Regions from separate parts of the Acinetobacter sp. YWS30-1 genome, predicted to be linked through region 1. Evidence: predicted binding sites of a transcription regulator. Region 1 holds the regulator's gene; the other holds the start of a gene.

What was found. Region 1 encodes PhoB, which activates phosphate uptake and scavenging genes when phosphate is short. Its sites were predicted from a motif close to TGTCATNAANCTGTCATAA; they were not measured.
Region 2: the regulator PhoB is predicted to act here: its motif matches at 3,787-3,805, upstream of O4M77_RS04105 (inorganic phosphate transporter).

Annotation. Positions count from the first base shown of each region.
Region 1 is NZ_CP114606.1:2,912,689-2,929,706, forward strand. It holds gene O4M77_RS13850 (TauD/TfdA dioxygenase family protein) at 1-721, opposite strand, end outside; gene O4M77_RS13855 (SDR family NAD(P)-dependent oxidoreductase) at 907-1,755, opposite strand; gene O4M77_RS13860 (TetR/AcrR family transcriptional regulator) at 1,975-2,667, shown strand; gene phoB (phosphate regulon transcriptional regulator PhoB) at 2,889-3,599, shown strand; gene phoR (phosphate regulon sensor histidine kinase PhoR) at 3,625-4,983, shown strand; gene O4M77_RS13875 (glutathione S-transferase) at 5,036-5,686, opposite strand; gene O4M77_RS13880 (OsmC family protein) at 5,807-6,205, opposite strand; gene O4M77_RS13885 (pirin family protein) at 6,240-7,187, opposite strand; gene O4M77_RS13890 (GGDEF domain-containing protein) at 7,683-9,035, shown strand; partial or broken gene O4M77_RS13895 (diguanylate cyclase) at 9,195-10,420, shown strand; gene O4M77_RS13900 (DUF2971 domain-containing protein) at 10,608-11,534, shown strand; gene guaA (glutamine-hydrolyzing GMP synthase) at 11,648-13,216, opposite strand; gene O4M77_RS13910 (DedA family protein) at 13,698-14,336, shown strand; gene O4M77_RS13915 (hypothetical protein) at 14,362-14,955, opposite strand; gene O4M77_RS13920 (hypothetical protein) at 15,150-15,542, opposite strand; gene O4M77_RS13925 (ParA family protein) at 15,556-16,392, opposite strand; gene O4M77_RS13930 (SirB2 family protein) at 16,454-16,846, opposite strand; gene O4M77_RS13935 (BolA family protein) at 16,856-17,018, opposite strand, start outside.
Region 2 is NZ_CP114606.1:889,245-906,262, reverse strand. It holds gene O4M77_RS04110 (hypothetical protein) at 163-1,704, shown strand; gene O4M77_RS04105 (inorganic phosphate transporter) at 2,120-3,739, opposite strand; gene metH (methionine synthase) at 4,256-7,942, shown strand; gene O4M77_RS04095 (IS5-like element IS17 family transposase) at 8,074-9,006, opposite strand; gene O4M77_RS04090 (hypothetical protein) at 9,048-11,336, shown strand; gene dhaK (dihydroxyacetone kinase subunit DhaK) at 11,561-13,291, shown strand; partial or broken gene O4M77_RS04080 (endonuclease domain-containing protein) at 13,324-13,709, opposite strand; gene O4M77_RS04075 (glutaminase) at 13,831-15,105, opposite strand; gene O4M77_RS04070 (SDR family oxidoreductase) at 15,372-16,178, opposite strand; gene O4M77_RS04065 (hypothetical protein) at 16,178-16,873, opposite strand.

The sequences.
Region 1 (17,018 bases):
TCCAGCGCCAGCTGACAATATTTTCCAGCTTCTCTACATAACTTTGGAACAGGTCGAATAAACGGCGTGATTCACTTGAGCTATAACCGACGAAGCTCTTAAAGAAATGGCCCAATAACAAGGTTTTTTCACCTGTTTCAGGATGAACGCGTACTAATGGATGTTCAGTTTCATATTCAGTTGAATTGAAGTAGTTTTTATACTTTTCCAAAGCTTCTTTTGGAACACTGACTTTTGCAGCATAGTCAAAGTTGTTGCTGTGAATCGCACGCAAGCTATCCGCCAGTGTTTTCAGTTCTTCAGGTAAATCATTGTAGGCAGCGGTTGTATTTGCCCATACGGTATTGCCACCTACTGCGGGTGCAACCACGCTACGAAGAATAGAAGCTTTTGGATAGGCATCAATAAAGCTGATGTCCGTATGCCAGCTGTCTGCACGTGCACCACGTGAATCAATTTCCAGAATATGTGCAGAGCCATCTTTTACCGGCACAGTCGGGTGATTTAACGGCGTGCCTAAACGTGCTGCAAAGGCTTCTTGAGCGACATCATCCAGATGTTGCTGATCTTTAAAGAAGATCGCTTTATGCTGCAATAATGCTTGATTGATTTCATTCACCACTTCATCAGCCAAATCCGCTGACAGTTTTATGCCCTGGATTTCAGCGCCGATACGGCCACCAATTGGTTGAACCTGGATGTGTTTGTATTCATAAGCCATGATCATTTCCTCTATCTATAATTATGTCGACCTTCGGTCTGTGAAATCATCATGCCGAATCGGCTTATCTAACGCTGTCAATTTATTGACATTCTTATGCACCATTTTTGATTTATAAAATACTTTAGCTGCTTAAGTTTTCGGGCATAAAAAAACCCGCTTACGCGGGCTTTGATCAGATCGTTTTAAGCTGACTTTTTCTTCTGCTTGCCGAGGCGGGTAGCTAAAGCCGTGACCTTCTGATAGCCAGTTGGCATGAGGCGCTGGATTAAATCAATTGCTTTGGCATCATTCCCAATCAGCAGACGGCGTTTGTCTTTTTGCACCGCGTCCAGAATTTGACGCGCTGCTTCTTCCGGTGGACAACGCAGCAGCTTATTGAAATTCTGTGCAGATTTTTCCGGGTGCATTCCCAGACTACGAATACTGTCATTCATTTTCGCTGCAATGGCGATATTGGTACGGATTCCGCCTGGGTGTACACAGAGTGCGCTTACACCGCAGTTTTCCATATCCAGTTCCTGACGCAAGGATTCAGTAAAACCACGCACAGCGAATTTAGTGGCATTATAAGCGGACTGGGTTGGCTGGGCAGTTAAACCGAACAAGCTGGAAATATTAATGACATGACCATCACCGGTTTTCTTGATTAAAGGCAGGAACTCTTTGGTGCCATAGACCACGCCCCAGAAGTTAATGCCGACGATCCATTCCAGCTCTTCATAGCTAGCGCCTTCTACGGTAGAACCGAGTGCCACACCAGCATTGTTAAAAATCATATTCACGCTGCCATGATCTTTCTCGACCTCAGCGGCCCAAGCGTGCATTTCTTCCAGATTAGCCACATTGACCTTTTTGGTTGTGACACGAACATCACTACCTTGTAGCAGCTCAACAGTTTTAGCCAGACCCTGTTCATTCACATCGCTTAAAGCTAAATGACAGCCCTGCTTTGCTAAAAGCACTGCAAGTTGCTGGCCGATACCTGAACCTGCACCTGTGATGGCCGCGACTTTATTATTAAAATTTTTCATTGAATTTCCTTGATTAAAACACTGCCCTTCCATGACAGCCTGTTTTTCTGTCGCATAGGGATACAGCACATTATTTCAATATAGTTTTGACAATCCATATTGTCAATAATTCCAGCATGTCTCTACGGGCCAATTTTCAAGCTTGAATTTCAGCATAGGTCAAAGCCGGATTTATTGATAAGATACTTAAAATCTCAAGCACATGAGTCTATGGTCTTTATGACGGATGCAGTAAATTCAGGACAAAAACTAGCAAGTAAAAGTAAGGAACGCCAGTTTAAAGGACTTTCCATGGCTGAGCGTCAGCAGGCGCGTCGTGAAAAGCTGATTGAGGCCGGGATTGAAGCTTATGGTCGTTATGGTTTCTTTTCAGTCACAGTGAAGGATATCTGTAACGAAGCAAAACTGACTGAACGTTATTTTTATGAATCCTTTAAGAAAAGCGAACATCTGTTCCAGACTATTTTCCTCAAGCTGATTGACCAGTTACAGCAGAATGTCATGCAGGCCATGATGCAAGCCTCTTCTGATCCAAAGAAAATGATCGAAGCCGGTCTGACTGCCTTGCTGACGACCTTACGTGACAATCCGGGTATGGCACGAATTATTTATATCGATGCGATGCTGGTTCAGGAACTGCATAATCAGGCCACGATTCATGAAACCATGGGCCGTTTCGACCGTATGATTCAGGCCTTTGTCATGCTGATGATGCCGAACCTGAATCGTTCTGAAAGAGAGATTTCCCTGGTCTCGACCGGACTCAATGGTTATGTTACCCAGATTGCCATTCGCTGGGTCATGAGCGGCTTTAAACAGTCACTGGAGGAAATTCTATCTTCCTGTAGTCTGGTGTTCTTTGCTTTACTAGATACTTTGGGTACAGAAAAACCGGCGGATCCGGTTAGATAATTTTTAAATCAGGATAAGGTCTACGTAGATCTAGCTCTCAGTGATCTACAAGATTTTGAATTAAGACCCTCTTATAAAATAACAGCTTAAATTGTGACAAATCTTTGCAGAAGACCACGGAACTACCTATTCTGCAATGATACTGTCATAATTAATCTTTGTAATAAGCCTGTCATAAATATAAAACGGTCCACCGTTTGCATGAAATAGGGTATTGCGCTGTGAAAGATGACTACATTCTAATTGTTGATGATGAACTGCCGATTCGTGAAATGATCCATACTGCTCTGGATATGGCAGGCTTTCAATGTTTACAGGCAGAAGATGCCAAGCAGGCTCATCAAATGATTGTGGACCAGCGTCCAGCATTGATTTTGCTGGACTGGATGATGCCAGGTGGCGTCAGTGGTGTCGATCTGTGCCGTCGTCTGAAACGTGATGAAAATCTGTCCGAAATTCCGGTCATCATGTTGACCGCGCGTGGTGAAGAAGATCATAAAGTTCAGGGACTGGATGCCGGTGCCGATGACTATATGACTAAACCATTTTCGACCCGTGAGCTGGTTTCACGTATTAAAGCTGTTTTGCGTCGCTCTAATGCCCTCAGCGGTGAAAAATCCATTGATGCTAACGGACTGGTATTAGACCCAGTCAGTCAGCGCGTGAATTTTGGCAGTACTATTCTGGATATGGGACCGACTGAATATCGTCTCTTGGCATTTTTCATGACCCATCCGGAACGTGCTTATACCCGTGCGCAATTGCTGGATCAGGTCTGGGGTGGCAACGTCTATATTGAAGACCGGACCATTGATGTGCATATCCGTCGCCTGCGTAAGGTACTTGAACCTTATGGCGCTGACCGTTATGTACAAACTGTGCGTGGCACCGGTTACCGTTTCTCGACCCGTGCCGATGTTGCACTGGGTTAATTGTTTTTTAGGTAAATCTTGTTTTATGTATGAGCCCTATCCTGTTCCCGAACTGTCACACGAGCACAAAAGACTCCGTTACAGCAGCCTATGGGATTTTGCCAAGCAAGATTTACGTCTCCTTCTTCTCTTCCTGGTGATTGCCAGTTGTATTGGCCTAGGCATCGGCTATTTCTGGATCTGTATCGTTCTGGCCTTTGTTGCCTTCTTTGGCACACAGTTGCGTTCACTCTACCTGGTCAATGAATGGATCTCGAACCGTCCCTATGATGTACCGCCAAATATTAACGGGATCTGGGGGGCTTTACTGTTCAATGTCTATCGGGCCCAGCGTCAGGAACGTGTCGTTCAGGCTGAAATGGTCGAGCTGATTGACCGTGCTCAATCCTCGCTAGTCGCCCTACAAGAGGCTGTGGTACTGATTGATGAAAACCAGCAGATTGAATGGTGGAACCCGGCGGCAGAACGGTTACTGGGGATTGGTCAGGAAGATCGCGGCCGCAATATCCTGAGTTTGTTACGTCAGCCAAATTTCATTGATTACTATCATCATATTGATGATGCGCCTGATGGCCTGAAGATGAAATCTTCGATATTTGAAGATCATTATGTACAAATCAAAATGACCCGCTTTGGTGGTGAAAGTCGCCTACTGGTCGCCTATGATGTGACCCGCATGCATAATCTGGAACAGATGCGTAAGGACTTTGTCGATAATATTTCGCATGAACTGCGTACCCCTTTGACTGTGCTCAGCGGTTATATCGAAACCTTTACCGATCAGGAAGATATTAGCCCGCGCTGGAAACGCGCCTTTGACCAGATGCAGTCCCAGACTCGTCGCATGAATGCACTAGTGAATGACCTGTTGCTGCTATCCCGTCTGGAAAATGACAAGAATATTGCCAAGAACCAGATTATTGATATGCCTAATCTGATGAACCAGCTGTTTGATGATGCGCAAGCCTATAACGTGGATTATGGCCATACCCTCAACTTGGATATTGATAGTCACTGTGACCTGATCGGCTCAGATATGGAAATTGCCAGTGCCTTCAGTAACCTGATTACCAATGCCATCAAGTACACGCCTAAAGGTGGAACCGTGACCATGGGCTGGCATGACGATGGTGAATCGGCCTATTTTGTTGTAGAAGATACCGGAATTGGGATTGATCCTAAACACTTGCCTCGCTTGACCGAACGTTTTTACCGGGTAGATTCTGACCGTAGCCGCCGTACCGGTGGTACAGGTTTGGGACTGGCGATTGTGAAACATGTACTGATGCAGCATCAGGCCCAGCTCGAAATTGATTCCCGTGAAAATCAGGGATCCACCTTTAAGGTGATTTTCCCTAAAGAACGCCTCAGTTTCCCGGACTGATTCAAAAATAAAAAAAGGTGCAAGTCGCACCTTTTCTTTTTTAGCGAAGGCTTTAAGACTTTAATGCCTGCTCTTTGGATAAGGCCCGGAAATAAGCCGCACGATGCGAGATTCGTTCCAGATAGGCTTGAATCGCCGGATAGCTTTTACCGGTACGGCTTTGCATGGCTTCAAGTGGGAAGCTCATCTGGATATCCGCAAAACTGAAACGACCGGCAAAATATTCATGCTGGCTTAAATGATCTTCCAGAAACTGGATATGGTCTTTTAGACGGCTTTGTACAAACTGCTTTTTTACCCCTTCACAAATTGTTTTAGCCACGGGACGAACCAGAAATGGCACTTGCTCAGGAACTTTGGTCATCACCAGTTGCATGACCAGCAAAGGCATCAAAGACCCTTCTGCATAATGCATCCAGTAGCGGTATTGCGCCTTGTTCTCGGCACTGATCGGCTGAAACTGATGGGTCGAATCATAGGTTTCTTGGAGATACTCCAGAATGGCGGCAGACTCAGCCAGTACCAGATTCTGATCTTCCAGAATCGGGGCTTTACCCAGAGGATGAACCTGTTTCAAAGCAGGCGGAGCAGAATAGTTAGGCAGGCGTTTGTAATAGTTGATCTCATAATCAAGTTCCAGCTCTTCCAAGGCCCACATGATTCGAAATGATCTTGATTGTTCGAGATGATGTAAAACACGCATATTAGACTCATGATTTTATTGTTATTACTGCGTGAGCATAGCAAAAAGTCTGGCTCTAACTAAAGAGTTTATCAGTCTACTTACATTTTCCCTACCGGATATAGCGTACTCTCTTTTAGCTTAAATCAGGCTGGTCCGAATCTCCAGACTACGTAACAGGGTTTTGGTCACCGGGGTTTTGGCACAAATCTCCAGAATTTTCTGCTGCAAAGCCGAATCATGAGTAATATCGAAACTTAAGCGTCGTTCAATCCATTCCTGTCCTTCTTTATTGGCAAAGAATTCTGCTTCAACCTGAAAGTCGCCCAGTTCAATGTCCTTATGTTTGGCATACATGCGCAAAGTAATCATGGTGCAAGAGATCAGACTGCCTAAAAGCAGATCATAAGGTGCAGGACCTGCATCCTGCCCACCGAAGGATTCCGGTTTATCGGTCAGATAATGATGCTGACCATGACTGATTTCTCCCTGCCACGGTATGGTTAAGCTCTGTATTTTGGCAAGTGCGATACGGGCCATACTGATCCTTTGTTCTTATAATTATATGAAAGATTTATCGAGAAGCACGCATATGTTCCGGAAATGCTGGTGCTTCCATACGCGGCCCATCATAGCTTGGAATGGTGCCAAAACGCGGGTGCCCCATCATCCACTGTTCACGGGCCAGCTTCAGTTCTTCCACATCACGACCAACCAGATTCCACCACAATAAAATAGGGCTTTCAAATGGCTCTCCACCAATCAGCAAGATTCGCCCACCCGCATGAATTTCGACATCTACATACTGTAATCCCGGCTCAAGAATCACCATATTATCTTCAGTCAGTTCATGCCCATTAATACTTGCCAGACCCTCAAGGGCCATAAAGCCATATTCAAATCTTGGATCTAAACTCAAATGGGCACGGGTACTTTCAGCAGCAAATAGATCCACCCCCAAAAGTTCGGTATGCACTTTAACCGGGGATTGTGTATTTAGGAATTCCCCGACCAGGACCGTACATTGAATGCCTTGTTCTTCGATCACAGGTAATTCCGGATAATGATCAAACGCGGGAGCCATATTGATCTTGTCATCAGGTAGGGCGATCCAGAGCTGTGCTGCATGCATCTTGGTTTCAGTTTCCGGTGAAACCTCTGTATGCGAAATGCCATAGCCTGAAGTCATCAGATTAACCTGTTTCGGCCGGATCAATTGCCGGTTACCCAGACTGTCACTGTGCATCATGGTGCCTTCAATCATCCAGGTAAAAGTTTGTAGGCCAATATGCGGATGCGGTCCGATATCCAGACCATCTCCCTGAGGAAACTGAGTAGGACCGGCATGATCCAGAAAACACCAGGCGCCAATCATGCGTTTATGCCGACTCGGCAAGGCGCGTTTAATGACTGTTCCCTGCCCGATTTCCGCACGCCGTAAAGGAACTTCCTGTATGAACTGATTGATATACTTTTCACAATCATCTGAATTTGACAGTTCAATATCATTATTATTCGACATGGTTGAGCTGACCTCGGCAAGTTCATTCTGGCTGTATGCTGCATCAAGACATCTTTCCCTGATCATTACAAGATGTCTACCTCATACAACAATGTACCGCGTCTACCCACAAAATCTATCTTTGGAAATATTTCGATACGTATAAAATGTGCTACTCATCAGAACAGTTCAAATACTTAAAGGCTTCAGTCTTCCAAATCCTGTAATCAAGATCTTGGTGATGAATCATATAATCATTCAAGCACCTTACATCAGTTCGTTTAAATCAACTTATTCATCATACTCATGTTTCACGTGAAACGCCTATTTTTATTGATATAAATGATTAAAATCAGCAATCTATAAAAATGTGATCCGTATAGCTTCATATTTACAAAACAAAAATTTTGTTACGTTTTCTTTTTAAAATTCGTACTACCCCCTGATTCTAGGGAGATTTTTTTTTATTCATTTGGTCCATAATAGGACCCAATAAAAATAAGATTGGATCAGGACATGTCATCCTCGAATGAAAATATATATTCAACGGCGAATATGTCTTTTCAAAACTCGACCACAGATAGATCATTAAAGTTGGCCGAATGTGATCTGCAAAATCGCCAGTTAATTGAAGATGCGCTTGTACATCGCGCTGCACCTATTCCTGCGCAATTCCAGCAGTACTTTTATAACTATCTTTATGTGCATCGTCATCAAAATCTTCGCCAGATTAATTACATGGCGCAGATCGCCTTTTTGCTGTATTTCTTTGCCGATATTTTTATTATTCCTGACATGTTTTTCCTGTCTGGCCTGATCCGGGTATCACTGGTCATTGCTGTCATGTTTTGCTGCTATTACCTGTTTAAGCATCAAAAGAATATCCGGGTTCTGGACATGATTTTGCCTGTGGGCACGACTGTGGCTGCAGCGACCTGGATTAGCCTGCTCCTGCTGTCGAGTAGCCCGCATGTGTCAACTTATATCTATGCCTCTGCGATCTTTGTTTTAATTACCAATCTCTGTGTACAGACCGAGTTTAAGGGTGCGCTGTATTGTTCTATTTTTATCGCCCTGTTTATCATGATTGGGGTAACCCATCTCATGAGTCTATCGCAGGCCTTTATTTTCGCCGTTGTTTTCACGCCTCTCTGGGCGTTTAGTATTTATATCAACTGGAATAATATCATCAACATACGGCGCTCTTTTTTACGCACTTTGCTGGATGAATGGAACTATCAAACCTTAAAAAATCTTGCTCATACTGATGATCTGACGCAGTTATTTAATCGTCGTCATTTTGTGGATATGGCGGAACGTTCAATCCATCAATGGCCAAAGCCTGCCAGCACCTGTCTTTTGATGTTTGATGTCGATTATTTCAAGAGAATCAATGACAATTATGGCCATGATGTGGGTGACCGGGTGCTTCAACTGATTGCTGAAATTACCCGTAAAGAAATGCGTTCTAGTGATGTACTGGCACGTTTTGGTGGAGAAGAATTTATTGCCTTGCTGGAAGATACCCAGCTACAGGATTGCCTGATGATTGCAGAACGGATTCGCTGTTCGATTCAAAAGCAGGTGATGCACATCAATCCCGACCAGAAAATCCAGTTCACGATCTCTATTGGTATTGCTGAACTTGAATCTCCACAACAGGAACTTGAAGACCTGATTAAGCATGCGGATATTGCGCTTTACGAAGCCAAAAAAGCAGGACGAAATCGGATTCGGGTCTATCATCCTAATATGCTGCAACCGACTAAACCGCTCTCTCCAAATCCCTGGAATGTATTTAAACCTTTGAATAAACAGGAGCAGTCTGGCGCTCATCATAAAGCGAAACAGTCTTGGTCTGCTTTGTAACCTGATAGCAAAATCAAGATTATTAGACAAGAATTTAAGAATTAGGCCTAAATCTGTTTGGGATGCTTTTCAAATAATTCCTAAAAGAATAGAATATTTTTCATACAAATATAAGTATTCATCTTATTCATTTCTTTGGATTTAATGTGGGAAGGCGATATGCCAGATAAATATGAAGAAGAAGCTCGCTTCCTGCTTCAGGATGCCCTTCAAGATCCTCTCGTTCGCATTCCTGCGTCTTTAAAACCTGCCTACTTTAACCATCAGAAACAGCTCACTTTAAAATATCTTTTACAGGTGAATCTATTTGCACAGGTGGCATATGCCTCCTACATACACCCTTGCCGATATTCTGGTACTGAATGACATTATGAATTTGCTCATTCTGACCAAGCTAGGCTATACCTTGGTGATCGTGCTGATAACCATCTGGATGTATCATTTTTACCGGAATTTGCCTGTATTTGACCTGCTGTTGCCGACCTCGATTATCGGGGCAAGTGCAATCTGGTTTTTAATCTAAACCAGTCTGAAAGTCCGCATACGCTCATTTATCAATATGCTTCACTGGTATTTATTGTCCTGGCCAATCTATGTGTGCAGATTCGCTTCTGGCCTAGCCTAATTAATTCCGGTCTGATTACACTGGTGATTTATATTGGTGTGTATTTTAATACCCAAGCTAATCTGTATCAGATGTTCTTGTTTTCCCTGATCTATATGCCGGTATTGACCTTCAGTTTATATATCAGCTGGAACTCTACACTAAAATCCCGTTTGGTATTCCTGCAACACACCTTGAATGAATATCACCGTCAGACCTTTGAAAATCTCACCCATACTGACTCGCTGACAGGCCTGAATAATAGACGCTGTTTTGAATATCTGGTGCAACAGCTGATCCAAAACAATCTTAAACAGCCTGCTCCAATCAGTTTGCTGGTCTTTGATGTCGATCATTTCAAGCAGATCAATGACCGTTATGGACATGATGTTGGAGATCAGGTATTGCAGATGATTGCGCAGGCCACACGCAATGAAATGCGGCGTCATGATGTGCTGGCACGCTATGGGGGTGAAGAATTTATCGCATGCCTTACTGAAACTTCACTAGATGATGCACTCAAAATTGCCGAGCGTTTAAGACATAAAATCGAGAATATTGTGGTCAATCTGGAACATGGGCATCGTCTTGATTTCACGGTTTCAATTGGTGCGGCCATTCTGGAAAGCAGTGAAACGGATTTAATGGCGTTAATTAAACAGGCTGATATTGCCCTGTATCAGGCTAAAGCCAATGGTCGGAACCGGGTCGAGTGTACGATCCTGAACTTGATCAGGGCTTGCTTGGAGAGCTTCAAAATTGGCAGGTTAAACCGACTTAAATGTCATTTGAAAGATAATAAAAAAGAGCGCCGAAGCGATTTTAAAAATGATTCGAAGATTACCTTCTTTAAAAAAAAATTTGTCAATTTTATAAATATAAAAGCCCTTAAACTGGAAATATTTGAATAAAATACCGTTAATAACTAATTAATGAAATTCTAGAAAATATCTATGTTAATTAAATATATGAGTGCAGAACACCTAGCCTTTTTAGATAATAGTTTGTTCCGTATTACTCAACCTCAATACTTAAATGATCCTCCAGGTGAAGCAAGATTTGCACCATTTTATAATCACTTTTCAGAGGCTGACTTTGAATACGCTCGAAAGAAGTATCAAACCTCTTGGCTAAATGATGGCAGCATTCCTGATAATAACTTCTTGCTTAATAATTTTCTTTTACCTACAGGGATGAGATATACAGTCGAATTGTTTCCTTCTTTAAAAGGCTTTACAGACTATGAAACAACAGACGAAATTGAACGATTTCAAGCAATTCAACTAATTGAAATAATAAATAATTGTTTGTTAGAGCATATGAACCAAATGATTGGGATTTTTTCATTAAGTGACTCTTTAACCAATCATGATATGTGGATTAAATATGGTCAACATGGTAAGGGTATAGCTTTAGAATTTGATAAACAGCACCAATTTTTTAAAAAATATCCTACTAGAAAAGTCATTTATTCCAATGAAAAACGAGCTTCAATTACTTATTATGAAGGTTGTATTCGTATAAATGGCATTAGATTAAAAGATAAATATGAATCAGCTTTAGATGTACAGGATCACCTTCTTAATGAAATTAATCTAAGTGATCTTATAACAAGGTTATTTTTTACTAAAAACTTAAAATGGTCGACTGAAAATGAACATCGTATTATTTTCGACTTACAACAATACGATCAAAGAAAGGAAAACATTTTTCTAAAAAAAATTCCTTTCGAAGCATTTAAAACATTAACATTCGGCTGGGATACACCTGAATCAATAATAAAAGAAATCTTCCAAAAGATTAAAAATAATCCTGCATTAAATCATCTGAGAATTCAAAAAGTACGTTATGGACAATTAGAAAATTATGACAATTTAGAAGTAGTAGATATATAAAAAGGACGCTTTCGCGTCCTTTTTATTTGAAAGGTTTAGTAAAAACTAAACTGCCTCGAACATAGTTCTTGGCATAATTTAGGCAAGAAGCGTTGCTTCTTGAAACCCCTAAATTACTCCCATTCAATTGTTGCTGGTGGCTTAGATGAAACGTCATACACCACACGAGAAACTTCAGCAATTTCGTTCATGATACGTGTAGAAATACGGTCTACCAAATCATATGGCAGATGTGCAAAACGCGCTGTCATAAAGTCGATGGTTTCAACTGCACGAAGTGCAATTACCCATGCATAACGACGGCCATCACCGACTACACCTACAGATTTCACTGGTTGGAATACAGCAAAAGCTTGAGCAGTTTTGTCGTACCAGCCGCTTGCGCGAAGCTCTTGCATAAAGATGTCATCAGCAAGACGAAGAATATCTGCATATTCTTTCTTCACTTCACCCAAGATACGAACACCAAGGCCTGGGCCTGGGAACGGATGACGGTAGATCATGCTGTGTGGCAAGCCTAGAGTCGTACCCAATTTACGTACTTCATCTTTAAACAGGTCACGCAATGGTTCAACCAGGTCAAATGCCAAGTCTTCTGGCAAGCCACCTACGTTGTGATGCGACTTGATGACATGTGCCTTACCTTGTTTGCTGGCAGCAGATTCAATCACGTCTGGATAAATCGTACCTTGTGCAAGGAAGGTTACGCCATCGAGCTTACGCGCTTCTTCAGCAAAGACTTCGATAAATTCGCGACCGATGATTTTACGTTTTTTCTCTGGATCAACTTCGCCAGCCAATGCAGAAAGGAAACGATCTTCAGCATCAGCACGGATCACGCGGATCCCCATGTTGTCTGCAAACATCTGCATCACTTGATCGCCTTCGTTCAAACGAAGCAGACCGTTGTCTACAAATACACAAGTCAACTGATCGCCAATTGCTTTGTGCAAAAGCGCAGCTACAACTGATGAATCCACACCACCTGACAGACCTAACAATACTTTTTCATTGCCAATCTGTTCACGAAGCTGTTCTACACGCAGGTCAATAATATGTTCTGGTGTCCACAGACCACGACAACCACAAATCTGGTGTACAAAGTTAGACAGTAATTCTGCACCTTTCGAAGTATGTGTCACTTCAGGGTGGAACTGGATCCCATAGAAACGGCGGGTTTCATCAGACACCATGGCAATCGGGCAGCTTGGTGTGCTTGCAGTCACCTGGAAGCCTTCTGGAATACGTGCAACCTTGTCACCATGACTCATCCAGACATGCAGCTGGTTCTCACGGTCTTGCAACTGACCAATCAGCTGGTCACGTACCACGATATCCACTTCTGCATAACCGAACTCATGTACAGTACCTGGCTCAACTTTACCGCCAAGCTGTTCACACATGGTTTGCAAGCCATAACAGATACCCAGTACAGGTACACCTAACTCAAATACCACTTGCGGCGCACGCGGGCTGCCTTCCAGGTGAACACTTTCAGGTCCACCAGACAAGATGATACCGTTTGGATTAAATGCGCGAATGTCTTCTTCAGACATGTCATAGGCATACATTTCAGAATATACACCAGCTTCACGGACACGACGTGCGATGAGCTGACTATATTGAGAACCGAAATCCAGAATCAGGATACGATCTTCAGTAATTTGAGTATTGGTAGTCATGACAAACAACTATGAAAGGCAAACGAAAGATAAGCGCCGTATTCTAGCATTTTTATTAGGCTTAAGCACACTATTCCCATCAGCATAATAATTAAGCGGTTTATTTCTTTAAATAGAATTAAGCTTTCGATTCAGCAAGAGAGCTTTCCCTTCTCTCCACGGAATTCAGCGTATTTACGCTATTTGGATTTGAATATTTTAGGATCGGCCAGTTAAGTGGCTATTGAAAGTTTATTTCATCTATCTCTATCACTGTCTTCATTTGATAGCGTTTAGGATTGAAAATGGGAGCCACCTTTTGATTTTTATTTTAATGACGTTTTCATGCTAAGCCTGTTTTCGCAGGAATTCACCGCTAGTTTGTAAGATAAATTTTTAATTCACCCATCAGGGATGAGCAGGCAATTATTTTCCTTTTCGGTACTGACTTTCATGCCCCAGACTGTTAGGATTTGATCACCTTTTCGCTTGTTTTTTCCCTATGGAACTGCTTGATTTTATCCTCCACGTTGATGATCACCTGCTCGAATTCATTACCAATTACGGCATCTGGATTTATGGCATTCTTTTCCTGATTATTTTTGTTGAAACGGGACTGGTGGTGATGCCGTTCCTGCCGGGAGACAGTCTGCTATTTGCATCAGGTGCGCTTGCGGCTTCAACGGGTGCTATGGATCCATGGGTACTGATTCCGCTACTGTTCACTGCGGCAGTGCTGGGCGATACCCTGAATTATCATATTGGTAAATATATTGGGCCACGTGTATTTGAGATTGAATCACGTTTTATTAATAAAAAGCATTTGCTTGCTACCCAGCAGTTCTTTGTGAAACACGGTGGTAAAACCATTATTTTTGCCCGTTTCATTCCTTTCGCACGTACCTTTGCACCTTTTGTTGCCGGTGCGGGAAGTATGAATTACAAATATTTCCTGACTTACAATATGATCGGTGGCTTTCTCTGGATCAGTTCGTTTGTGATCCTGGGTTATCTATTCGGCAATATGCCAATCGTCAAAGATAATTTCACTCATCTGATTTTTGGCATCATTATTTTAAGTGTCATGCCAGGGGTGATTGGCTTTATTCAGCAGAAACTCAAGAAAAATAAAATTGCCTAGAAGCCTAGCGCTGTTGAGTGAACATTTACTCCAGCCAATTAATCAGCAAGGGCACCAGACAAAGCAGTAAAAACAGAGCCGACCCTTTATAAATCAGGTCGGCTTTTCTTTTTGCCGACTCTCCCGCCAGAATCGCTTGTCCAAAGATCATCCAGAACAACGCAACAAGTAAGGCAATCCCAGTAAAAATGGCAAAGACCAGAACAAAGTTACTCGGGCTTTCCCAAGTAGACAGCGGTAAGATTCCGGTCGCCAGAAGCGCTGCTTTGGGATTTTTCAGGGTTCCCTTAAACATCTGCCAGGGACGGATCTGAGGATGACTCTGATTATATTGTTCCAGTTGCCGAGCCTTGAATAAATGGAAGGTCATCCAGCCCACACCGATTGCACTCAGCACATGCACCAGTTCCTGAAAACTCGGCCAGATCGGTGAAAACAGATGAACCAGCAAAGCCCACCCGTTTATCGCATATAAATACCCCACCAGAATGACGGGAATATACAGACTGGTTTTGGCTGTTCCCTGCTGATAGGCAGAACTGGCCACCAATGCATTGGCAGGTCCAGGGATCATCAGCACTGCTATTGTTGCAAAAACAAAGAGCCAGTTTTCAATCATGGTGGTTAGACATATCAGACAAGGTGATTACCTTAACCAATCTCGTGTTCTGATCACAAGACGAGATCTTTCAAAATTTTATGCGCATCGGTCATTTTTTCTGGCAAATACTGTGAACTCTGTCACTTGACCAATCACTTTTAAGATAGAAAAAATGCCGACCTAAAGTCAGCATTTTTTTAATGTTTAGAGGGCTATTTATTGGTGTGTTGACGGACAACAATTGGGCAAGCTTTAAATTTTGCAGCTTGTACAATAGCTTCCTGTTCACCCAGTAGACGTGCCGTTTCAGTGCGTTTGGTATTGGAAGACTGCCCCATATTCACTGATACACTCGGACCAATGCCCCAGCCGCCGCGGCTGCCCCAGCCACCACCGACGCCTACCCCTACGCCGACACCTGTACGTTTAGGCGGCTCAACACCATTATCAAGATACTGCTGAATACGGTTGTATTCACCCTGAAGCTGCTGACAGTTGAGGGTCTGATAATGGGTCGGTGAAACATAGGTCGGTTTGACCGTCGTTGCACAGGCACTCAGCAAGCTAAGTATGCTGATCGCCAGGCTTATTTTCACAAGTTTCATAGTTAACTCGATCTTAATGCTGCTCTATCTCATTGAACAATGATTGATAGGCCTGAGTCAATTTATGATCAGTTGCCAAGTGAATTAATGGCTGATTTTTTTGATGCGACTCTTTCATCAGCACCGAGGGCGGCAACATGCTGTTCAGCACCGGAAGACCTTCATCTATCAGTTGCTGTACCACTTCGCGTGGCAGTTTTGCCTGAGCCTGAAACTGGTTGACCACGATGCCTTCAATTTCCAGACGCTCATTATGATCATCCTGAGTTTCGATGACATTTTCAATCAGAGTTTGTAAGGCCCGTTTAGAAAACACATCACAGTCAAACGGAATCAGGACACGGTCTGCAGCAATCAGTGCTGAAAGCGTAAAGAAATTAAATGCCGGCGGAGTATCGATAAATACCCGGTCATAATGCTCAGCAAGTGGTTGCAAGGCATCGCGCAGCTTATAAATTTTATGTTTGGATTCCAGTGCATGGGCCAACGTGCCCAAACTCGGACTTGCCGGAATGACATCCAGATTTTTAAAAGGTGATTGATGCAGATAACTTTCCAGCCCTTTGGTCCGGGTCTTGAGAATGGAGCCAATCGCATTACCAATTAAACTTTTGCTCTGCTGGTTCCCCAATACATCTTCAAAATAGTTTTCAATATTCGGCTCCAACGCCGGCTTGTCACTCGAATAGGTTGCATCATCTCCTAGTAAATACTGGCTGGAGTTTGCCTGCGGATCAAGATCGATCAACAGGGTTTTAAGCCCCTGATGCGCACTGATTGCAGCCAGATTGACTGCAATACTCGATTTCCCTACCCCACCTTTCTGATTAAATACCACACGAGTATGCATAAACACCCCTCTTTATTTTTCTAATGATCAGTATGTTTTACTTCATTGACTGATGAATAATTTAGCCAAAATTCGGCTTGATCATGACCAATACCATAATCGCAATAAGTGAAACCACAGCAATAAATAAGCCAGCACGGCGTTGTACCAACAGGATTGAATCATCTTTTTTATAGGCTTTGCCCAGGGATGAAATTAGCACCAGGAATAAAATGATTTTGGCATAAAACCAAGGCTGTACATCAAAATTTTTTAAAAACAGGGCAATAATCCCAGTTAAGGCAATCACGCTAATGACCAGGTGCTGCAAAGCGACCAGAAATACACGTGCTTTTGGATTCGGCTGATTGCCCTGTGTATCCACAAACAGGGTAATAGCACGTGCAAGAATGGCCACAATGGCCAGTCCTGCCGCAGACATATGAATAATCTTGACTAAAAGCTGGGTATCCATAAAATCCTCTTAGTTTTTCGGTGCATGTGCACATTCTGGACTAGACGTGTCCTGTCCTGTCCACTCTTCAGGCAAGAAAGCATGAATTGCCAAGGCATGAATTTTATCTTTAGAAAGCAAATCACCTGCCGCAGCATAGACTTTTTGATGGCGTTGTACCGCACGCAGGCCA
Region 2 (17,018 bases), 1.1 Mb from region 1:
AACCCATTACTAAAAAGGAAGCTTCAAGCTTCCTTTTTATTTGAAACATCTAGTAATAAATTAAGACCCAAGACTGGAATTTAATGCCAACTCAGGAAGCAACTTAGCAGCGATAATGTATACATCTGTATATTAATTGCTGTAAATCGCGAGATATTTTGCATGTCCACTTCCCTAGACGGTCTTCAATTTCCCATTTCTGCTTCACAACAAAAACCAAGCACATCGAAAATCGGCCGTAATATTATTTCTGAAGCCTTAGGCGCAGTCGATCCTGTACATGCTACCGCAGCGCAGCAGGAAAAGAACTGGCGTAAGCAATATCCGCTGCACTTTAAACATCTGGTTGAAGATGGATTACGCTCTGCGGGTGCAGCACTGAGTATTGCCAAGCAAGGTCTGGAAACTGCACATGCCAGCTTTGAATTTTATCGTGATGGCCAGAAGCATCTACTGAAAGATGTCATGTCTTTACCAGCGCAGAACCTGAATACTTTCCAGCTGAAAGGCCAGTCTGAAAAAGCCCCAGAATGGTATGTGCCTTATCATGGCAAAAAACTGCAAGGACAAGCATTACTGGATCAGATCCAATCATGGGAAGAGCGTGGCATTGTCGAGCCAAGTCATGCCAATGCGCTACGTGAATGTATTGCTCATCCGGAATGGTTTGACCTATCCGATCGTACCACTGTTCTATTTGGTGCCGCTTCTGAAGCAGGTCCACTAACCTGGTTGTCGAAATGGAAAGCCAATATTGTCGCGATTGACCTGCCGAATACTCGTGTCTGGGGCAAGATTTTAGATACAGTAAGTCAAGGCAACGCTACTTTATATGCACCATCAGTTGAAGCCCTTCCTGCTGATACTTCACTGGAAGTTTTAAAAGAAAAACTCGGTGCCAACCTGCTCACCCAGATTCCTGAAATTGCTCAATGGCTGATTCAGTTTGAACAGGATCTGGATCTCGCGGCGATTGCTTATCTGGACGGTGAAAAGCACGTACGTGTTTCCATGGCGATGGATGCCATTATGAAATATGTCAGTGAGCAGAAAGCCAATACCAGCCTGATGTATATGTGCACCCCGACGGATGTATATGCAGTTCCAGAAGAAGTGGTGCAGGCTTCACAAAGCAAATACCAGCAGTTATCGAAACTGGAAAGTACCTTAACCAAAGGCATTTCACTGATTTCACGCAAGCATTTTTTCCAGAAGAATGAACAGGATCTGTTTAAGGTTGGCGACAAGTCCTATGGTGTTTGCGACTGTCTGGTCGTTGAGCAAGGTCCAAACTATGCACTGGCTAAACGCATCCAGCAATGGCGTGCAACATTGGCTCGTGCTAACGGGCAGCAAGTGAGCATCAATATCGCTCCTTCAACCACAACTTATTCAGTGACCAAGAATCCGTTATTAAAAGCTGCATTTAACGGTGCCAGCCTGTTTGATGTAGAAGCATTCGCTCCTGAAACCACCAATGCGATTATGGCTGCACTGTGGATTCATGACTTACGCAACTCTGAGTCTGTTGCAAATCCTGATGTACAACTTAATCATCCACTTGAATTGATGATGTCAGGCGCGAATCATGGCGGTTTATGGCGTGTGGCTTATCTGGCACGTACTGCTCTGCCTTTTGCTGCGTTGTATGGTTTTGCAACGGATAAACTACCGAAAGGGTTGTTGGGTAAGTTGAAGAAGTAATTTTTTCTGAAATAAAGACGAAATCAATTTTATTGGTCAGGCGACATGCATGTCGCCGTTAGGCTGTGATATAGGGACATATCATCAGCCTAACAAAAGATTTTTGTTACCTTGCGAAGTGCACTTCTCATCTTTCAAAAGTAAGGCTAAGAAATACTCATTTTTTACATTTAGTTGAAATTAGCTATTAATCCTTCTATTAAAGTACTTTTAGCCTTCTGATTACCCTCACCCCCTTGCGCAGCAATGCTACTCATCCCATAGGGAGAGGGAGCATCCCTTATATTTCTAAAAGCCATGAGATAATAAAAAGTCTCTTATTTCCAGAAAGAAAATCGCTATTTCTTAAGGCTAAAACTTTTCTAGCACCCATAAAAAAACGCTGCCTAAGCAGCGTTTTTTACATCGAATCTTCTTAGAAAACTTTCAGAAGAATCCAGTACAAACCACCTGATAAACAGATCGTTGCTGGCAGTGTAAATACCCAGGCAGACAGAATCGATTTTACCATTTTGAAATTCAGGCCGGACTTATTCGCCACCATCGTACCTGCAACTGCAGAGTTCAGGACATGAGTGGTAGAAACCGGCATACCAAAGCCATCAGCAGCAGCGATCGTAGACATGGCTACCAGTTCGGCAGACATCCCCTGACCATAAGTCATGTGCTCTTTACCGATCCGCTCACCGACAGTTACGACAATTCGTTTCCAACCCACCATGGTACCTAAACCCAATGCCAAGGCTGTTGCCACTTTCACCCAGGTCGGAATGTATTGCAGGAATGAATCCAAGTTGTCTCGATACTCATCAACGGTTTTTTCCTGAGCCTCGCTCATTGCCGGTAAAGCTTCTGCTTTGTCCAGACGTTTAAATGCTGTGGTGCTCAGGTACATGTCGTTACGGAATTCTGAAACTTGTGCTTCTGGAACATCCTTGATGTTGCTGTAGCTACCAACTTTATCACCCAAATGATCGGTCAGACTTGCCAGTGCAGGAACAACCTCAGCATTCAATTCTTTGGTTTGAATGTATGTGGTAATGATGGCACGTGCTTTTTCGTTCGGAATATCTTCATGCTGCGGATAAATCGCATCAGCCGTTTGCGCAGACAACTGGCCAAAAGACTGGATATGAGCTGCATCCAGATTTTTGTTTAATGAATATGCCAAAGGTACACAGCCGATCAGGATCAGCATGATCAGGCCCATACCTTTTTGACCATCGTTTGAACCATGCGCGAAGCTTACACCAGTACAGGTAAAGATCAGAATGGCACGAATCAGCGGTGGTGGTGGTTTGTTGCCTTCAGGTGGCTTAAACAATTCAAGTTGCTTTCTGAAGATCTTTTTCACCAGCAGGAATAGCACTCCAGCAAAAGCAAAACCGATCAAAGGTGAAAACAGCAATGCTTTACCAACTTTCAGCACCTGTTCCATATCCACACCAGAAGCACCACCACCTGAATTCAACAGGTAGTTCATGATACCTACCCCCAGAATCGAACCGATCAGGGTATGTGAACTGGAAGCGGGAATGCCAAGGAACCAGGTACCCAAATTCCAGAGAATCGCGGCAATCAGCATGGCAAAAACCATAGCGAAACCGGCACCTGTGCCGACATTCATAATCAGCTCGACAGGCAATAATGCAATGATCCCATATGCAACAGCACCACTGGCCACCATTACCCCAAGGAAATTACAAAAACCTGCCCACATGACTGCAACCGGTGCAGACAATGCATTGGTATAAATCACGGTCGCAACCGCATTGGCCGTGTCGTGAAAACCGTTGACGAATTCGAAGCCTAGCGCAATGAATAACGCCGTGCCTAAAAGAAGCATTGAATACAGACCGATCGGTGGGACATGAGCTAAATCTGAAGTCAATTGGAAGCCGATATAGATCAGCGTGGAGATAATTAGAGTCAGAAACACCGGCATAAAAAATTTCGGTGTGGGCACATGAACATTGGCCGGCTTATCAGAAGGCGACTGTTGTGCTGAACCTAAGGGAGTTTGATTAGAATTCATGCAAGCAGGAATAGAGGATTCAAGAATCCCCATATTGTTCAGTTAAATTGTGACAATTATATGACAAAGTGCTGTCATATAAACCAGTTTTTTAGACTTTCTCGTTGCCGTTTATCCTGTAACCACATGCTCTGAATTTTAAAAATATACAAATATAATCAAATATTTATTAAAAATAAAACGTTTGAATCACCCGGCTTTATTCATGTTTTGCAATATATCTGATCGTTCCTACTCGGCTGTCATATTTCCGAGTCTGCCATATTTGGCTAAAGATTAGCTTTGTAATATGACACTCTGATGAAAGCTGCTTACATTTTATTTTCCAGTCGTACCCTTTTATCAGAAACTTTAATTTCCAGATTTCCATCTGTTTTCAGCTTCCTATACCAACTTAAGTTTCTTTATCAAATTTTCATATCAAGCATATCCAGCATTCTGTATAAGCACTACAGAAAACTGCGCACTAATCTGTTAAGATTATTGCCGTTTTTGATGCTTACTGAGAAAGTTTGAATGTCCACACTTGCCACCCTAAAAGAACTTCTTGCCAAGAGAATTTTAATTATCGATGGTGCGATGGGTACCATGATCCAACGCCATAAATTGGAAGAAGCCGATTATCGTGGTGAGCGTTTTGCTGATTGGGCATACGACCTTAAAGGCAATAACGACTTACTTGTGCTGACTCAGCCACAGATTATTCAAGGCATTCATGAAGCATATCTTGAAGCCGGTGCCGATATTATTGAAACCAATACCTTTAACGGCACCCGTGTTTCAATGTCTGACTATCACATGGAAGATCTGGTTCCTGAGATCAACCGTGAAGCGGCGCGTCTTGCCAAAGAAGCCTGTGCAAAATACTCAACGCCTGAAAAACCACGTTTTGTGGCAGGTGTGATTGGGCCGACATCACGTACTACGTCGATTTCTCCAAATGTAAATGACCCTGCCTTCCGTAATATCACTTTTGACGAATTGAAAGTGAATTACATCGAATCAACCAAGGCCTTGATTGAAGGTGGCGTCGATATCATCCTGATCGAAACCGTATTTGATACTTTAAATGCCAAAGCTGCGATCTTTGCAGTGAAGGAAGTGTTTAAAGAACTGGGCACTGAATTGCCAATCATGATTTCAGGTACGATTACTGATGCATCTGGCCGTACATTAACGGGTCAAACTGCGGAAGCGTTCTGGAACTCAATGCGTCATGCAGAACCAATCTCAATTGGTTTCAACTGTGCCCTTGGTGCAGATGCCATGCGTCCACACGTAAAAACCGTATCTGATGTGGCAGATACTTTTGTATCTGCCCACCCTAATGCCGGCTTGCCAAATGCCTTCGGTGGTTATGATGAAACGCCGGAAGAAACTGCAGCCTTCATTAAAGAATTTGCTGAAAGTGGTCTAATCAACATCACCGGTGGTTGTTGTGGTACCACTCCCGATCACATCCGCGCGATTGCTCAAGCAGTTGAGGGTATTGCTCCGCGTCAGGTCCCTGAAATTGAACCAGCATGTCGTTTAAGTGGTTTAGAGCCATTTAACATCACCAAAGATTCATTGTTCGTGAACGTCGGTGAACGTACCAACGTGACCGGTTCGAAAAAATTCCTGCGTCTGATCAAAGAAGAAAACTTCGCTGAAGCACTAGATGTTGCCCGTCAACAGGTTGAAGCCGGTGCACAGATCATCGACATCAACATGGATGAAGGCATGCTCGATTCAGAAGGTGCGATGGTGCACTTCCTGAATCTGGTGGCATCTGAACCTGATATTTCTCGTGTGCCAATCATGATTGACTCATCAAAATGGGAAATCATTGAAGCTGGTCTGAAATGCGTGCAAGGTAAAGCGGTTGTTAACTCGATTTCCCTGAAAGAAGGTTATGACGAGTTTGTAGAACGTGCCCGCCTCTGCCGTCAGTACGGTGCAGCGGTGATTGTGATGGCATTCGATGAGAATGGTCAGGCAGATACAGCTGAACGTAAAAAACAAATCTGTAAGCGTTCTTATGACGTGCTGGTGAATGAAGTTGGCTTCCCGTCTGAAGACATTATCTTTGACCCGAACGTATTCGCTGTTGCAACCGGTATCGAAGAACACAACAATTATGCTGTAGATTTCATCGAAGCCACTGGCTGGATTAAACAGAACCTGCCAAATGCGATGATCTCTGGTGGTATCTCGAATGTATCTTTCTCATTCCGTGGTAATGAGCCGGTACGTGAAGCGATCCATGCAGTATTCCTGTACTACGGTATCCAGCAAGGTCTGACTATGGGTATCGTAAATGCCGGTCAGTTGGCGATTTACGATGACATCGACAAAGACCTGAAAGATGCAGTTGAAGATGTGATCCTGAATCGTAACCAGGGTGAAAGCGGCAATGAAGCCACTGAAAAACTGCTTGAAATTGCTGAAAAATACCGTGGTCAAGGTGGCGCTCAAAAAGCGGAAGAAAACCTTGAATGGCGTAATGAACCCGTTGAAAAGCGTCTTGAATATGCGCTGGTCAAAGGTATCACTACCTACATCGATCAGGATACTGAAGAAGCTCGCCTGAAAGCAGTTCGTCCACTCGATGTAATCGAAGGCCCATTGATGGCGGGTATGAACGTCGTTGGTGACTTGTTCGGTGCTGGTAAAATGTTCCTGCCACAGGTGGTGAAATCTGCACGTGTCATGAAACAAGCTGTGGCATGGCTGAACCCGTACATCGAAGCGGAAAAAACCCAAGGTGAAGCCAAAGGTAAAATTCTGATGGCGACCGTAAAAGGCGACGTACATGACATCGGTAAGAATATCGTAGGCGTGGTACTGGGCTGTAACGGTTATGACGTGGTTGATCTTGGTGTGATGGTGCCATGTGAAAAGATTCTGCAAACTGCGATTGATGAGAAAGTTGACATCATCGGTTTGTCTGGTCTGATCACCCCTTCTCTAGATGAAATGGTCTTCGTTGCTAAAGAAATGCAGCGTAAAGGTTTTAACATTCCATTGATGATTGGTGGCGCAACGACTTCTAAAGCGCATACTGCAGTGAAGATTGCTCCGCAATATCAGAATGATGGCGTGTACTACACGGCTGATGCTTCTCGTGCTGTAGGTGTGGCGACTCAATTGCTTTCTGCCGAAATGAAGCCAAAACTGGCAGCAGACTATGCAGCGGATTATGAAAAAATTCGTATCCGTCTTGCCAACAAGCAGCCGAAAGCAGCGAAACTGTCTTATGCTGAATCGGTTGAAAATGGTTTTAAAATCGACTTCGATAAGAATGCACCATTTAAACCAAACTTCATCGGTTCACAAACTTTCACCAACTATCCTTTAGAAACCTTGGTGGAATACTTTGACTGGACACCGTTCTTTATTTCTTGGAGTCTTGCGGGCAAATTCCCGAAAATCCTTGAAGATGAAGTCGTGGGTGAAGCCGCACGTGACCTGTATGCACAAGCACAGGCGATGTTGAAAGACATCATTGAAAATAAACGTTTCGATGCGCGTGCAACTTTCAGTATCTACCCTGCGAATCGTGTGGCGGCAGATACTGTTGCGGTGACTGATGAAGCTGGCAATATAACGCATACTTTCGAACACTTGCGTCAGCAATCTGACAAAGTAACCGGTAAGGCTAACTACTCATTGGCTGACTTTATTGCGCCTAAAGATGTGGCTCAGGATTATCTGGGTGGCTTTACCGTTTCGATCTTCGGTGCGGAAGAATTGTCTCAGGAATATAAAGCCAAAGGTGATGACTATAATGCGATTATGGTTCAAGCCTTGGGTGACCGTTTTGCGGAAGCCTTTGCAGAGCATCTGCACCAGCGGATCCGTAAGGAGTTCTGGGGCTATCAGGCTGACGAAACTCTGGACAATGATGAATTGATCAAAGAGAAGTATATCGGCATCCGTCCTGCACCGGGCTACCCTGCTTGTCCTGAACATTCTGAAAAAGCACCATTGTTCGACTGGTTAGGTACTACTGAGAAGATGGGGACTTACCTGACTTCTAGCTTTGCGATGTGGCCACCTTCATCAGTCAGCGGTTTCTATTATGCAAACCCTGAAACTGAATACTTTAACGTGGGCAAAATCTCTGGCGATCAGTTGGAAGATTATGCGAAACGTAAAGGTTGGACACTGGATGAAGCGAAACGCTGGTTAGCGCCGAATTTGGATGATTCAGTGGTGTAATACTTTATATAAAATTTAGATGACTCAATTTTAACTCTCTAAAAAAACCTCTTACTAGAGGTTTTTTTTTGTATCAAAAGGCTTTGTTGCACAAAGATTTGAAATGCAAAGCGCCCCTAATTGATCCAAATTTAAGGCGTAACTTGGGTAAGTGGGCGACCTAATTCCGTAAATCTGTTAAGGACTGCTACACGTGCATGGATCTCATTCACCTGACTAGGAAAGCTTCTTGCCATTAATTTATCGCCTAATAATTTGATGCAATGCATCTTGGTTTCCACCAAACTGCGGCGATGATAGCCTGACCATTTTTTCCATAATGTCCTGCCTAAATGTTTAACTGTTCGAAGTAATTCATTTCGCTCTAGCGAGCTACTCTTTGTATCTTTCCATGGTTTCGCATTTTTTCTAGGTGGAATCACCGCATGCGCTTGCCGATCTGCAATGACCTGACGGCATTGCTTGGTGTCATAAGCTCCATCGGTATAAACAGAGTCAATCTGCTCATCTTGTGGAATCTGATTAAGTAAATCACCAAGCACCTGTGAATCACTGACATTATTGGTTGTGAGCTGAATAGCGCGTATTTGTAGGGTTTTGGCATCTATACCAATATGTAGTTTACGCCATTGGCGACGATATTCAGCTCCATGTTTCTTGCGTTTCCATTCGCCCTCACCTAGAAACTTCATGCCTGTAGAGTCTACGAGTAGATGCAGCCCATCGCTACTTTTTTGGTAGCTGATTGCAATATCAATATGCTTTTGTCTTCTACAAAGCGTACTGTAATCTGGTGCGGTCCAATTTAATCCGCAAAGTTTAATCAGACTTTGCACAAAGCCAGTGACCATACGTAAAGACAAACGGAATAGAGATTTAATCATTAAGCAGCATTGGATAGCTGCGTCGGAGTAGGTTTGATTTCGCCCTTGTTTGCCTTTTGATGGAGCATACCATTGCGTAGCAGGATCAAACCAAATGGCAATATTTCCGCGACTCATGAGTGCTCGGTTATATGCGGGCCAATTGGTTGTGCGGTAGATTTTGTGTGTAGGCTTCTTCATTTGAAAATTATATCGCTGAAAAAGCCTTTACAGATAGGTTTGTGCAACAAAGCCGTTCACTTAACTCAGATTGGGTTCAAAAAGAAATCAATTTAGCAAAAAATTTATATGATCAAGGCGCCCTATCACGTATTTTTCCTATAATTATTGATAAAAACATTTCTTATGAAGATGTACGTATACCCCAATGGATGAAAGAAACAAAAAATATACAACATATTGTTGCACCTAAAACAGCTGCTAGAAAAATTAATCAACGTCTTACGGTATTAGCTTGGGAAACTCATCCAAGTTTAAAATCTAAACATAATTTTTTTGTTGGAAGAAATGATAAAATTGCTAATATCGAAATGAGATTAGATGATTTTGCAAAAAAAACTGTTTCTACTCTTTTTGTGACAGGTTTACCATCAATTGGCCGTAAAACCTTTATTAAACACTCTTTAACTAAGGCTAATCTTATTAGAGACTATTATAATTTCTTAACTATATCATTAGAAAGCAATAGTGGTATTGAAGACTTTATATTAAAATTAATTGATCTGGGATTTACAGACCACACTCTCGAAGAAAATTTAATAACAAAATCGATTGATAATAAAATTGAAATTGCTGTAAAAATTTTAAAAAATCTAAAACCTCAAAAAGAAAGGCTTTTAATTGAAGATAATGGGGTATTAGTTCAGGGAAATGGAAATCTAGCTGATTGGTTTTCAAAAATTTTAGATCAACTAAAATCTGATAATTATTTATCTTTAGTTATTGCATGTATACATAAGCCAACTAGAATTTATAATGAAGAGCATTATTTTCAACAAGAACTTTTTGAATTAACAAAACCTGAACGAAATGGTTTCTTAAAAAGATATAGTAACTTTTTAGGTCTTGAACTTGAGCAAGAAGATTTAATATTGTTTTCATCCATATTAACAGGTTATCCTGATCAAGTAAAATTTGCAGTTGATTTAATAAATATTGAAGGACTATTTGAAGCAAAACGGCAAACTCACTTAATTCAACAATATGCTTCAGAAAAAGCAAAAATTATTCTAGAAAGTTTTAAAGATGAAAAAGATCTACTAGATCTATTATATCTATTATCTAAATTTGATTTTATAAGTTATAAACTTCTATTTGAATTAGTAGATATTGAATTATATTACCCAAAATTAACTATACTATTATCAAAATCTATTTGTGAAAAAATAGGAAATAATAGTGATTATATTCGGGTAAATAATGTTATTAAAGAATATATTTTAAGAAACAATTTTGGAACAAATACCAAGTTTGACAAAATATTAAATATTCACGTAGATAAATTCTTACTAGATATAGATTTAAATGATAAAGACTTATCAGATATTAATTTTTCTATACGAACAGCGCTTAAAGAAGGAAAAACTGTACCACATAGGTTACTTATCCCATCATACTTCTTAAAAACAATAATTGAACTCTACAATAAAAAAGGTATTAATAATTTTAAAGAATGTATAAAACTTGCTGATAGAGTTTTAGAGAATACTGAGTTTATTGAAGACAGTATTATTAATAAAATTTATTTTTATAAATGTCAGTCTTTAGCACGTCTTAAAGATTCTAAATTTTTTGAGACTGTAAGATTAGTTCCACAACCTGATAATAGTTTCTTATGTGGTTTTTATCATCGTTTAATGGGTAATCCAGATCAAGCTATAAAAGATTATGAATATGTATTAACTAAGAGACCAAAAGATTTCAGGGTCATAAGTGAATTAGTATTGTTATATATTCAAAAAGATCAACATGATAAAGCAATAGATTTAGCCAAAAATCTTTATGAAACTTATCCAAATAATCCTATAAATGCGATTAATTACCTTAAATGTTTACTTCACGGCAATAAGTCTGAGATAAATATTCCACTTATTCAAGAGGTAATAGATAATTTAGAAAGTATAAATACCGATAAAGCTATTGAAATGAGCTTTTCAGCAAAAGCTCAACTTTTAGCCAAAAAGGGACAATTCCAAGAGGCTTATAGAATATTAGGTAATGCAATTCATAAATTCCCGAATGTTAGTTATCCAAAACTTTCTTTAGCCGATATAGCGGTACAAGATAGAAATGTCCATCAATTACAAATTGCAGTTAACATGCTAGAGAAACACTACGAAAAACACGAATTAAATCAATCTAATAGATCTTATGTGAAATATAAAGCTATATTGCTTGCCTTACAAAATAAGGTAGATTCTGCCAAACTCTTAATAGAGAATGAATTAAGAAGCAATACTAGTAGAAGTTATATTGATGAAATTAAAAACAAAATTGAACAATATGCATAGTACATATTGTGCTAAAAATTTAAGATGCTTCAATATTTGAAGCATCTTAAATTTCATTAATAATTTAAAACAATTACATAAAATAACTTAAGTAAATTCATAATTCCTTAATATAATTATATTTATCTTTTTAACCTTTTTTTATTTTAGGTTTTCTTTATCTAATAATTTCATTAATAATAAGCACTTATTAGTCTCCCAAATCAATGACTATTGGTGTTCCAATGAAAAAACTCATGAACGGTGCTGAAAACATCGTTGTCGAAATGTGCAAAGGCTTTGTCCTGGCACATCCAGAACTGGCATTTAATGAATCTTATAAAATCATTTCTAGAAAAGAAAAACACCAAAATGTCGCCCTGATCAGTGGGGGTGGTAGCGGTCATGAACCTGCCCATGCCGGTTTTGTCGGTCTAGGCATGCTTGATGCTGCCGTATGTGGTGACGTGTTCGCCTCTCCTTCACAAATTCAGGTCTATAAAGCCTTGCAGCAAGTCGCGACTGACAAAGGCGTCCTAATGATTATTAAAAACTATTCTGGCGATATGATGAATTTCCAGAATGGCGCAGCCTTAGCCACTGAAGATGGCATCAAAGTTGATTACGTGAAAGTAGCGGATGACATCGCAGTAAAAGACAGTCTATATACAGTTGGCCGTCGTGGCGTTGCCGGTACAATCTTCGTGCATAAAATTGCCGGTGCTGCCGCATCAAAAGGTTATGAACTTGCACGTGTGAAAGAACTTGCACAAAAAGCTGCGGACAATGTGATTAGCCTTGGTTTTGCCTATACCTCTTGTACCGTTCCAGCCAAAGGCACCCCAACCTTCACTTTAGCTGATGATGAAATGGAATACGGCGTAGGCATCCACGGTGAACCGGGCATTCGTCGTGAAAAGATTCTGCCGTCTAAAGAACTGGCACAACGTATTATCGATGACCTGTTCCTCGATCGTCCTGACACGCAAGAAGTTGCTGTTCTAGTGAATGGATTTGGTTCAACACCAATGCAAGAGCTGTATGTCTTTAATAATGATGTGTGCGAACATTTGGCGCGCAAAGGCATCAAGATTTATCGTACTTTTGTCGGCAACTATATGACCAGTATCGACATGGCAGGTGCATCTGTTTCCTTGTTGGCGGTGGATGATGAATTGAAAACTTATTTGGATGCAGAAGCCAATACTCCTGCATTTAAAATGGATGGTTCAACTGCACTGCCATTTGAGTTTGCAGCCAAAGACGAAGCTGCTGTACGCACAATAAATACAGATGTTGAAACGCATCCTGAACATGCTGTGATTGCCAATGAACAATTCACTATTGAAAACATGCGCTATGTGGTCGATGTGATGAGTGCCTGCATTATTAAAAATGAAGTGCCTTTCTGTGAACTGGATGCTCATGCAGGTGATGGCGACTTCGGTATGAGCGTATCTAAAGGCTTTAAACAGCTAAAACGTCAATGGCATGAACTGGTTCAAGCTGAACAGATGGATGATTTCCTGCTGAACTGCTCTATGATCATCATGGAACATTGTGGCGGTGCATCAGGTCCAATCTGGGGTTCAGCATTCCGTGCAGCCAGTAAAGCCATTAAAAGCAAAACCACTTTAACTGTGGCTGATTTTGCCGAGATGTTACAAGCAGCGGTAAAAGGCATTCAAGTCACAGGCGAACGTTCATTTGGTCGAGGTGCAGTTGTGGGTGATAAAACCTTAATTGATGCTCTGGTGCCATGTGCAGATTCTTGGTCGGTCAATACTGACAAGACTTTTAAAGAGAACTTTATTTTAGGTGCTCAAGCGGCAGTTCAAGGTGCGGAATCAACTAAAGATATCGTGGCACGTATGGGCCGTGCCGGGACTGTGGGTGATCGTAGTCTGGGTTATCCGGATGCTGGCGCGCATGGTTTAGGTGTGATCTTTACTGATATTGCTGAGCATATTAAATAATTAAAAATCCCTCCCTTGCGAAGCGGTGCTTCTCACCCTTTTATAAAGGGGGATTCTCTTAAGGAATCATTCAAACAATACTGATAAATCATTTCCACCATACCATCAATCTTCCCTATCACCTCTCTATTATCAAATCTTAATACTTCAATCCCAAGTGAGCCAAAGCTTCATCTCTTATTCGATCTGCTTCTAAATTCTCCTCAGTAAAATGCTGACTACCATCACACTCGATCACTAGATTTGCTGATGGACAATAAAAATCCACGATGTAATTTAAAATCGGTTTCTGTCGGTAGAACTGCAAACCTAATAATTGTTTTCCACGTAATCTAGACCAGAGCAGCTTTTCAGCTTCAGTCATGTTGTTTCGTAGATTGCGTGAAACTTGTTTTAAATTTTTATGATAGGGTTTCATTTTTATTCTCTTTTTTAGAATCTCCCCTGACCCCTCTTTTCCAAAGAGGGGAACTCCAGGTAAACAAATAAATTACGTGACAGCTCCTCCCTTTATTAAAGGGAGGTTGGGAGGGATTATTTTATTTATATTTCTGCAAATGTGTCTCCAACTCCTCCGTCACCACCACCCTTTTTCTACCCTTCAACTGGTCCTTATCCAGCAAACCTTCTGAATCTACGACTAGTACTTTATGTCCATCCTGTTTTAAACGATCTACACCTTCAAACAGCATTCGGGCACCGACATCATGCATCAAAGTGAGATTAGTCAAATCAAGGATAATGGTACTTTTACCTTCAGGTTCATCCTGCAAAATGCGTAGCAGCATTTCAGACTCGGTAAACTGCAATACGCCACGCAGTTCATAAACCACGACGTTATTCTTTTTCCCCACTGTGTAACGACTTTGCAAAATGGTCTGTGCTGACGGCGTACCTTCCATGAGATGCAGTCCCATATCGTGCGACAGATTTTCAAAGATTCTGACCCCACGTACACTATTACCATGCTCATCGATTTTCGGTGAAAAGACCGCAATCCCCACTTGCCCTGGCAGTACTCCAATAATGCCACCTGCCACACCACTCTTGGCCGGAATACCGACTGTGGTCAGCCAGTCACCTGCAGCATCGTACATACCGCAGGTTAGCATCACACTGAGTAATTGCCGGACTAAGGCCCGATCCAGCATGCGCTTACCCGTCTTGGGATGCACACCACCATTGGCCAATATACTGGTGATCACGGCTAGATCTTTGACGGTGACCTTAATCGCACACTGCTTGATATAGCCATGCACGATTTCTTTAGGATCTTCGTCCAGCACCCCAACAGTACGTAACATGTAGCCAATCGACATATTCCGAAAAGCCGTTTTAATCTCAGAGTTATACACCTGCTCATCAAAGGACAATTCACGTCCAGCCAGTCCACTTAAAAAACGGCGTAACTGTTCAGCACGTGATACTGTTTTCTTGGCAGGAATCAGAGAATGCGTGGTAATCGCACCAGAATTAATCATCGGGTTTTTTGGAATATTGCGTTCTTTTTCCAACGAAATCTGGTTAAAGGCCTCTCCCGAAGGTTCTACACCCACTTTTTCCAGTACCTGTTTTAGCCCTAGTTCCTTGATTGCTAGCGCATAGGCAAAAGGCTTGGAAAGAGACTGCATGGTAAATTCAACGTCATCATCCCCGGCAGAATAGATGGTTCCATCTACTGTCGATAGTGCAAGTCCGAGCTTGTCAGGATCAACCGCAGCAAGTTCAGGAATGTAATCTGCCAGCGCGCCTTTTTTATTATCATGGCAAGCAGAAAGCACATGATTCAAGTAATCCGGTACCGGCGTTTTCATGGCAAATGCTCCCATCTCAATCTTTTATATCATTTTTATTAAAACTGAATACTGAAGACGGTTTTGCTACTTTTATGCAGTTTTATGTTGTGAAAATGGGATATGGACAAAAGAGATAGAGGAAATAAATGAATTCATTGGACAAGATCAGGAAGCTTAAAATAGATAAATTATAAAGATGAGCATACTATTTTCAGATTACAGGTCTATTTCTATCGAGCAATAAACCTGTAACCGATGACAACCAGCTTGATCTTGCAAACAGATTATTTCACCTTAGTTTTGCGAATCATCTTATACAATACTTTTGGCGATAGACGTGACACTAGAACACCCAGTTTTTCTTTAGAGCCCCCCACCACGATATATTCTTCACCACGTTTCAACGCTTCTACAGTCTGACGGGCAAAATCAGCCGGTTCCAGACCATTTTCAATCGCTTCATCCTGCTTGGCCTGAGGTTTGCCTTCCCCATTTAAGGCATTAAAAGACACATTAGTTTTAATAAAGCCCGGAAAAATCACGGATACCTGAATACCCTGATCTGCCATTTCAGCGCGCAGGCTATTCGCCCACATATGAATCGCGCCTTTGGCTGCTGAATAAGACGCCCGATATTGAGTTCCAAGCAGGCCGGCCACACTGGAAATAAAAGCAATCCGGCCAGATTTCTGTTTTAAAAATGTCGGTAAAACTGTTTTGGTGAAAAACACCTGAGAGAAATAATCGACTTCCATAATGGCGCGTTCAGTCTGCATGGTGGTTTCCTGAATCAGGGCACGCTGACTGAGTCCGGCATTATTGATCAGCCAGTCAATGCGGCCTTTCTCACTTAGCACCTGTTCATAAGCCGTGCGTACCTGACTTTCATCAGTAATATCGGCCACGACTGAGATGTGTTGATCAGGATTCACCAGTCCTGAACGGACTTTTTCCAGTTCTTCCAAACGTCGTGCAGTCAATACTATCTGTGCACCTTGGGCAGCACATTCTTCAGCCAGTGCCTTACCAATTCCTGAAGATGCTCCGGTAATCCAGACTACTTTTCCCTGTAAATTTTCTAGTTTTGCCATTAAATCCTGTCACCCTCTTTATATGAATGTGTTCCTGGCGGCATTTCATCTTCCAGAAATGCCAGCAACTGCTCAAAATAATAACTCATGGTATCCGCATCATAGAGGCTACCGAGTTTATCAAAACGTTTATAACCCAGTTGTGTGGTCAGGTGAATCACACCATTCAATGTTTTATCCACCACCACATTAAATTTCAGCATCTTTTTTGGTTCACGCACCAGATGCGTCACACCCTGATCCACCACCTGAATAAAAGCTTTCAATGCCGGTGAGACATACTGGTTATTGCCACTTTTCATCTGCTCCACGCAGCCCAGCAGTTCCGTGATCAGCATGCGTTCTACCGGATAGCGAACAAAGTATCCATCTTCATTTTCATGGGTCATCTTGTACAGATAGTTCACCATAGGAATCAGCCGATCATTACCAAAGAAAGAAACCGACCATGGCATATATTTGCGAGTCGTTTCTAAAATCTGTTGAATGACTTTTTCGGATTCCTGATCTGGGGAGCTAGAGAGCTGCACCACACGACCAAAAATCTGGTCAATAATTTCACAGGCAATATCGGCCAGATTTTCACCGAGCAGTTTGGCCAGGCTTTCCTGCTCACCGGCATTAAATCGGGAATGCAGGTCTTTAAAGCGTTGATGGGTATCGGGGTGAATCTTGAGAGAAATGCTATAGCTCATCTTGTTATCCTTTTTTTAATCGTCTGCGATGAGTCGCGTTTTTATCAATCTATCATACGTTGAGTTCAGGCAACTGCCAATTGGCGAAAGTTTGCTTTTGGTTAAGCTGCCGCATGCCTTGATTTTTTTGCTACAATAGATGCAA